2 regions of the Brevibacillus sp. BD137 genome follow, and region 1 is predicted to be linked to the other one. Evidence: predicted binding sites of a transcription regulator. Region 1 holds the regulator's gene; the other holds the start of a gene.

Region 1 (4,213 bases):
AGTTTGGTGTGTAATTACTACCGGACTGCTCTGTTCCTCGCCCGATTAACGACTCCACTTCGCTCTGGATTTTATCGAGGCCAAGCCCAAGTGATTGCAGTGCCTTCGCCGCAATCCCTTCGCCTTCTCGAATGAGTCCCAGCAGCACATGCTCTGTCCCAATATCTTTGTGTCCGAGACGAACCGCCTCTTCCAGGGCAAGCGCCAGTACTTTTTGTGCGCGTTCTGTAAAACGTCCAAACATCATATCGTACACCTCCGTATAACCGTGTTTTTTCTCTGTATGGTTAACAATTGCGTGATACCATTACGATTACTCTTGTGATTCTACTACGCGTAGACGTTCGCGGATTAGCCTTGCCCTTCTTTCGTCGCGTTGGTCCGGAGTGAGCTTTTGACCAGCGTGGTGTTGTAAAAAACCTGGCTGTGTCGTGACCAACAGTTCGTTTAAGACGAGCGGAGATACATTAGGAATGATGCCTAGATCAATCCCCAGACGTACATCTGACAGGCGCTGAGCCGCTTCCTTGGACTCTACCGTACGGGCATACATCAAGATACCATACGACCGAAAAATCCGATCCTCCAAAGAAACCCTGGTATGCTCCAGCAAGTAAGTGCGTGCCACACGCTCTTGCTCAATAATCTGTCTGGCCACACCATAAAGATTGGAAAGGATATCCGACTCAGACATCCCCAGTGTGACCTGATTGGATAACTGAAAAAGATTCCCTAGAGCTTCGCTGCCCTCTCCGTAAATTCCTCTAACGACCAGACCAACTTGATTAATCGCCTGTAAAATTCTGCTGATCTGCTGCGTCATCACCAGAGCGGGCAGGTGCAGCATCACGGATGCACGAATTCCCGTACCCACATTGGTTGGGCAGCTTGTAAGATACCCTCGAGTTTCGTCGAACGCGTAGTTCAAGCTTTTCTCAAAAATGTCGTCTATCTTCGTACCTATTTCCCATGCCTCGTTCAAACGAAACCCGGGTAATAGTACCTGTATTCGAATGTGGTCTTCTTCATTAACCATAATGCTGACAGACTCATCTTCCCGAAGCAATACGGCACCTTTACGGGATTCCTCTGCCAGATGAGGGCTAATCAGATGCTTTTCTACGAGCACCCGTTTTTCTAACGGGTTAATTTGATCCATATGGATGACCTGAAGCTGATGCCGTTTGCGCATTGCCTCCGAATCGCTTACTTCCGTTACCTTTCTGACGACTTCCTCGGCCTGCGAGTCCGTTGCCAATAACGGAAAAGGGTGCTGGCGCAGGTTACGGGCGATACGCAGCCGTGTACTTATGACAATGTCGGAATCAGGACCTTCTCCTTTCATCCAATTGCTCCACGGGTTTTGCATAAACTGCTTTTGGGACATAACCAGCTAACCTCCCTTGCTACGATTGGGCCATTTTTTGTTCCAATGCTCGAATTCGATCACGCATTTCTGCAGCCTTCTCGAACTCCTCACTGGCGACATGACTTTGCAGCGCTTGCTTTAGTTGCTCCAGCTCTTTACGGATCTTCAGTTTGCCACCGGTACGCTCTGGTACTTTTCCACTATGCTGTGTGTTTCCATGAATCCGGCGGAAAAGTGGGTCCAGTCGATCCCCCAAAAAGGTGTAGCAATCACTACAGCCAAATCGGCCGCTTTTACTAAATTGAGAATATGTGAGTCCACATGTTTCGCATTGAAGCGGCTTATTCGTTGCCGTTTCGCGTCCATTCTTTTGCATGGGATCAAATTTTAAAAGTCCTGACAGGAGATTGTTGATGCTGAAGTTGTGAAAGCCGGTAAAGACGTCCCCTTTTTCATGAGCGCATTGCTCGCAAATATGGTATTCGGTTTTTTCGCCATTGACGATTTTCGTCAAATGAAGTGTCGCCGGTCGTTTTCCGCATTCCTCACAGTTCATAACATCATACCTCCTTTTACTTCAACAAGATTGCCGCGATCATCTGCTTTAAAATATTTGCCCGCAAACGATCCCGCAATTCGGCTTCCAGAGTCAAAACGTTTCGCGAGGTAGCGATTTTCATCAAGGTGGCTTCTCTAATGTTGACTAACCCTTCCTCTAATAGTCTTTCTACGATCGCATTTCCCACACTCTGACTGATGCTCTCTCCAATCAGTTCTTCTGTTAGCAATTCCTGCAAGCGTGCTTTGCTGACAATCTGCACCTTGCGTATGCGAATATACCCGCCGCCCCCGCGCTTACTCTCTACGAGGTATCCTTTTTGAACGGTAAAGCGCGTATTGATGACGTAATTGATCTGAGACGGCACACATTGAAAATGGTCGGCAAGCTCACTACGCTGAATCTCGATCGATCCATTGGGACTGTTAGTAAGGATGCTTTTCAAGTGATGTTCAATGATGTCCGAGATGTTTCGCAAGTCATCGCCTCCTATTCCTCTGTGTATGTTCTTATGAGGTTACCTATTGACTTTGACTATCTTTGACGTTAATTATAATGGGTTTAGTGCGTGCCCGCAAGTGTCCCTTACACATTCTAGTGTGGGCAAAAGAGGGTCGCTTGAAACTTGGACATGATCAACAAAAAAACCACTCCCTGAGGAATGGTTTATGCTTGTTCTTGCTTATTGGTGTCGATTGCTGGCAAATGATTCAGTAGCTGAGAGAAGCTGGTGATGATAACATCTGCCCCATCAAGCTCGCCTGGTTTCGCAAAACCAAAGTCACATCCAATGGTAAATAAACCGTTTGTCTTGCCTGCTTCCACGTCGGAGTGACGATCTCCTACCATGATGGCCTGCCCAATTTTGTAATCAGACAACAGTTTTGCAACCAGGTCATTTTTGGAATGCGTGCGGAAACGACCAGCCGAGTACAGGTCTGTCATCAGCGGCTTTAACTCGTATGCCTGACAAATGGCATCGATGTACTCTTCCTGCCCATTGCTTGCTACAAATAAAGCAAATCCTTTTTCATGCAGCTTTTCTAAGGTTGATTTTACATCCGGATATAGCTCGGTCACTTTTTCTTTGAGTAACTGGATTTCATTGTCTAGCAAGAAGGCATCTGCTGACCGAATGGCTTCTCCACTCGCACCCGGCAGTAATTTGTCCCAGATCTGCTCGATCGTCATTCCCAGTACATTGATCAGTTCACGTTCGTCAGGGGTTTCTCCTTGCCATAGCCCTTTTTGACGAAGCTGGTCAAACGTTCGAATAAAAGCGGGGGTCGACAGCTTTTCTGTTTGTAGTAACGTGCCATCCATATCAAATAATATCGCGAATGGTGCAGTCATGGGTTCCTCCATTTTGTCTGGCTAGGCAGCTATTCTACTTTTCTTGGCAACATATTCATATCATCCATGATAAACTCAGTAATTCGTTGTGCAGCATCTGGCTTCGAGATTTTTTGTCCCATTCTACGCATATATTCCACCTTGGACGGGCTATGCAATAGTTCATCGATAAAGTAAATCAACTGCTCGGATAGATTCGCGTGTACCGCACACCCATTATTGAGCAAAAAGTGGCTATTCCTCTCTTCCTGTCCAGGCAGAGGGTTGTAAACAATCATGGGTACCCGTTTACTCATTACTTCAGCTGATGTAAGTCCGCCTGATTTGGTGACAATTAAATCAGCCGTTTCCAAGTATTCGTGGAAGTTATTGATGAATTTTAGCGGAACGACTTCATGCCGATACGTACGATTTGTCACCTTATTGTATAGCTTGTCGTTTGTCCCTGTTAACACAAAGGTTTTCAAGGGAATGTTAATCTCTTCTAGCCCATCTAATACCTTTTCCATCGAGCCGAGACCCAATCCGCCCCCCGAAAGAATAATGCTCTTTTGTTCAGGAGCGAGACCGAGCTTTTGCCGAATCAATTCGGGTTCCAATGGCAAACTGAATTTCTTCATGATAGGAATGCCCATCGGAATGAATTTTTGATGATCCTGTCGATAAACGTCTAACAGGTAATACAGCTGCTCATGACCGATGAAGTAATAATTGATATGGTGATTAATCCATGAAGGATGGATGGTATAGTCAGTAATAATCGTATAGATTGGTTCCTTCCAATCATTTCTTCCCTTCAGTACGGAGAGCATACAGCTTGCAAACGGATGCGTAGCAATAAAGGCATCAGGCTGTACACTGTTGATCAACTTTTTCAGTTTGTTTGCCAATAACTTATTCATTAGCACATTCATATCAAAGAAACGGGTTTT
Region 2 (4,213 bases), on a different contig from region 1:
TTCTTGCCAAACGTAGTATGTCCCAAATGGCTTATTCATAATGAAGAATTACTTCGCTTCACCCATGAATACTTTCTTTCCGTCCTCATACTTGTACACGTATACGGAAGCAAAGTCGTTGTCGCCTTTTTCATTAAATGTTACGTTAACGAATTTGCCTTTGTAATCTTTGGTTTTGTGAACCGCTTCCAGCACTTGTTCACGCGTTGGCTTTTTGCCGCCGTTTGCTTTGATCGCTTCTTCCAGACCGTTCAGCATAACACCCATGGAGTCATAACCAAACGAAGTGAAGATCCCTACTTTGTTGCCAGTCGCGCTCTCGAAGTCTGTGATCCATTTCTTGCCGTCTTCGGTAGCACCAATATCGCCAACCGTAGAAGTAAAGACTACGTTATTGGCATTTTCCGCACCAGCAATTTTCACCATGTCAGCGGAGTCGTAGCCATCGCCACCCATGAATACACCTTTGAAGCCTTTTTCACGCGCTTGTTTCACGATGATCCCTGCATCAGAGTAGTATCCACCGAAATAAATCATCTCTGGATTTTTCGCAAGGATTTGGGTGATGATCGCACTATAATCCTTCTCGCCTGCTGTTACCCCTTCATAGCCGAGAACTTGTACGCCGTCTTTTTCAAATTGCTTTTTCACTTCTTCCGCAAGACCTTGTCCATAAGCAGCCTTGTCATGCATAACGAATGCCGTTTTTATATTCAACTGATTTTTGGCAAAAATCGCAGCCTTGGAGCCTTGTTGATCATCACGCGCACAAATGCGGTGTACGATCTGTTTGCCTTGCTCAGTCAAATCTGATCCCGTTGCGGAAGGAGATACCATTACGAGCTTCTCTTGCTCGTATTGCGCTGCTGCTGTGATCGAAGCTCCTGTTGTAGCATGGCCTACTACTCCGACTACATCAGGATTCGAAATCAACATTTGTGCGACTGCTACCCCTTGTTTCGGGTCAGCTTGGTCGTCTTGCGCGGACAATTGAACGTCAAAGCCAAGTGCTTTGAATGCCTCTGCCTTTTCTTTCAACGCATATTCAGCACCAGCCTTTGCTGTGCTTCCGTAATCAGAATACTGACCAGACATCGGACCAACTACAGCAACAACGAGCTTCTCAGTAGCGCCACTTGCACCGCCCGTGCTTCCTCCGCTATTGTTGCTCGGCTGTGGTGTCGCGCTTTGGCTACCAGTCCCCGCACCTCCACCGCAGCCCGCGAGCAATGTGCCGAGAGCAAATGTTGCAGCCAGTATCGACAATGATTTCTGTTTTTTCATAGCAAAAATCCCCCTCTTTATTTATGAGCAAACTATGAATCACAATCTTATTGTAGGATATTTTAGAAAATTTGCAATAGAAATGATTGAAGGAAGAATCAATAAAAAAACCCTCTATCGCTGTCTGCTAATAGAGGTGTCCACATGTAGTATTGAGGCAAATAGCCACTTCTACGCATAGAAGTGGCTATCCTCATGAGAAGTATCCCATTAATTATTAGGAATTAATTGGAATGCTCAGCTTGTAAGTGAGCGTTTTTGCATCGTACTCTACTTTTGCACCCAATTCTTGGGCAATGAATACGAGGGGCACGAGCACTGCTCCGGTCACTGGACGTGGCGGATTTGCTACACTCGTTTCTTTGCCGTTTTTATAAGCAAAGTTTTGGTTTTCGTACATACGCAGAGCGTACTTGTTGTCTTTAGCAACCAACAGAGATTTAGTCGTGCTATCCCATGCTGCACTACCACCCAAAGCAATCGCCAATGTGCTCGCATTCACATACGCAACACCATTTTCAGTAACGATTTCTTGTGGGAATGGGAACTCCTTGCCGTTTAGCTGAACTTTGATTTTTTGTTGTACAGCTGGTGCAGGAGCAGGAGAAGTTTGGGCAAACGCAGCCGTTGCCGCTACACTTCCTGTTAGAAGAGCTGCTGTCAGCATCATTGTAGAAAACTTGCGAAGCATAATAAACACCCCTTAAATATCATGAAATGAATTCCAATTTTGTATGATTCGACATAAATCAACTTTTCCCTTCTTTTTTATCCCATACATTTCCTATGTAATTCTCTCTCCAAACATGACAAGACTAGGAAAAAAAATAAATATCCCACGAACAAATGTTTTTGTGCACAACCTGTGCATAACATTGTGGATAACTTTCGAAAGTGAGGCTTACTATGGCAGGGGAACGTTTTTTTCTCATTTATCAAGAGGCCAGTGATGAAGAATGCTTATTGACCATTGAACCATACAAAGATCAACAGGAGCTGGCGGAAGCCATCAATCAACTTCAAGCCAAACAAGTCGATGAATATACGATTATCAAGGGAAAAAAGATGAAAGCCACGCTGAAACTCGCCGTCGATTTAACCGAGGCCGATGAGAATTCCAAGGAATGAATGTTTTCCTTTTCGAGTAGGTTTAGACAGAGGGAATTTGGCAAACATGGTAGTGAGGGCGCGCACTTATGTGTTTGACCTTCATTGACCTTTTGTGTATGATATTGTTACAAAGAGAGGAGGAAGACTAGATGCATATGAATTTAATTCCAACCGTCATTGAACAGACAAACCGCGGGGAACGTGCTTACGATATTTATTCCCGCCTGCTCAAAGACCGCATCATCTTTCTGGGAACCCCAATCAACGACACCGTAGCCAATATCGTTGTGGCACAGTTGTTGTTCCTTCAGGCGGAAGATCCGGAGAAAGACATTCACTTGTACATAAACAGCCCAGGCGGTTCTATTACTGCTGGTATGGCAATTTACGATACTATGCACTTCATCAAGCCTGATGTATCCACCATTTGTATCGGAATGGCTGCTTCCATGGGAGCATTCCTGCTGGCTGCTGGGGCAAAAGGCAAGCGCTTTGCTCTGCCAAACAGTGAAGTCATGATCCACCAACCATTGGGTGGCGCACAAGGACAAGCGAGCGACATTGAGATTGCCGCAAAACGTATCTTGAAGATGCGTGATCATCTGAACACCATCTTGGCTGAACGTACTGGACAGCCTTTGGAGCGCATCCAAAAGGATACTGATCGCGACAACTTCCTCTCTGCCGCTGAAGCAGTAGAGTACGGATTGATTGACAAAGTCATCACTTCCGAACCGTCTTCGAAAAAATAAGAGCTGTCGTAAAAAAAAGCACTCGTGCCTGAACTACCGGCCGAGTGTTTTTTTGTATACCGAGCAAACCCCTAGAGGTTTCCCTTGGTCTGCTCGGCTTTTTCGATGAATCATTGTGATACTTCCATTAACTGACTGACATAGACTGTTCGGCTATGCCCTGGATTTTTTTCCTCATGTACACGTGCTGTTGACGTTTTTTCGTCTACAGCATCGATCCAAACGGCTTGTCCATCGTACTCTACCTTGATATGGTCGTCGGATTTCATGATGGCTTGTGCTCTTGTTACATTCATAAGTGACTGACTCCCTCTATTGGTCATCGTCAAGAGCTTGCTTGGCTGACGTAGCCCCTGTCATCGTATCTACAGTCGTTTCTTCAATCAGGCCGTTTTGGTCGGAAACAACTCCGCCCCCCAGTCCCTCATTCACCATCCGATCAATGTCCATATCATAACAATCGCGGCCTTCGTAACACTTATCACGGTTACTCATGTCTCATTCCTCCTTCATGCAATATACATGGTTAGAAATGCCCTGACCGAAGTGAATTGATACATATTCATTAAGATGACCAACAAAAAAAGACACCTCCCTTAAGGGAAAAGTGTCTCTCGTGACTCTATTCTTCTTTGCTTACCAGATTCGTAAGGCTGCTGACTGCCTGGGAGGCATCCGGCCCTTCTGCCAAAATGGTAATTTCCGTTCCAGAGCTGATTGCGAGGCTCATGATACCCATGATGCTCTTCGCATTGACCTTCTTGTTGCCTTTTTCTACGAATACTTCCGATGCAAAACGGTTAGCTTCCTGTACGAAAAAAGCTGCTGGACGAGCTTGCAAACCGGTCTTTAACTGAACCACGACCTGCTGTTGAACCATGAATGGACCTCCTTACTTGTAGACTATTATCCTTTAGTATAACATGCATCTACATCGAAATATTTTGTTTTTCTCGTATTTTGTCAGCGATTTCGTTAATTTTCCGCAAGCGGTGGTTAATGCCCGATTTGCTCACTACTCCGCTTGGCACCATCTCGCCCAATTCTTTCAAATTGATGTCAGGATG

Evidence for each region. The regulator CtsR, encoded in region 1, represses protease genes until heat stress. The targets are predictions, from matches to a motif close to ATGGTCAATAAAGGTCAAACA.
Region 2: clpP (ATP-dependent Clp endopeptidase proteolytic subunit ClpP) is a predicted target of CtsR. The motif match lies at 2,484-2,504, and genes of this name have one in related genera.

Annotation. Positions count from the first base shown of each region.
Region 1 covers NZ_JAOTNO010000018.1:76,650-80,862, forward strand. The annotation lists gene ODZ53_RS26825 (ATP-dependent Clp protease ATP-binding subunit) at 1-247, opposite strand, end outside; gene mcsB (protein-arginine kinase McsB) at 314-1,387, opposite strand; gene mcsA (protein-arginine kinase activator protein McsA) at 1,407-1,925, opposite strand; gene ODZ53_RS26840 (CtsR family transcriptional regulator) at 1,942-2,406, opposite strand; gene ODZ53_RS26845 (HAD hydrolase-like protein) at 2,595-3,281, opposite strand; gene ODZ53_RS26850 (MGDG synthase family glycosyltransferase) at 3,311-4,213, opposite strand, start outside.
Region 2 covers NZ_JAOTNO010000009.1:6,233-10,445, reverse strand. The annotation lists gene ODZ53_RS19065 (branched-chain amino acid ABC transporter substrate-binding protein) at 49-1,284, opposite strand; gene ODZ53_RS19060 (copper amine oxidase N-terminal domain-containing protein) at 1,502-1,975, opposite strand; gene ODZ53_RS19055 (hypothetical protein) at 2,191-2,412, shown strand; gene clpP (ATP-dependent Clp endopeptidase proteolytic subunit ClpP) at 2,544-3,146, shown strand; gene ODZ53_RS19045 (H-type small acid-soluble spore protein) at 3,257-3,442, opposite strand; gene ODZ53_RS19040 (hypothetical protein) at 3,459-3,641, opposite strand; gene ODZ53_RS19035 (HPr family phosphocarrier protein) at 3,769-4,026, opposite strand; gene whiA (DNA-binding protein WhiA) at 4,076-4,213, opposite strand, start outside.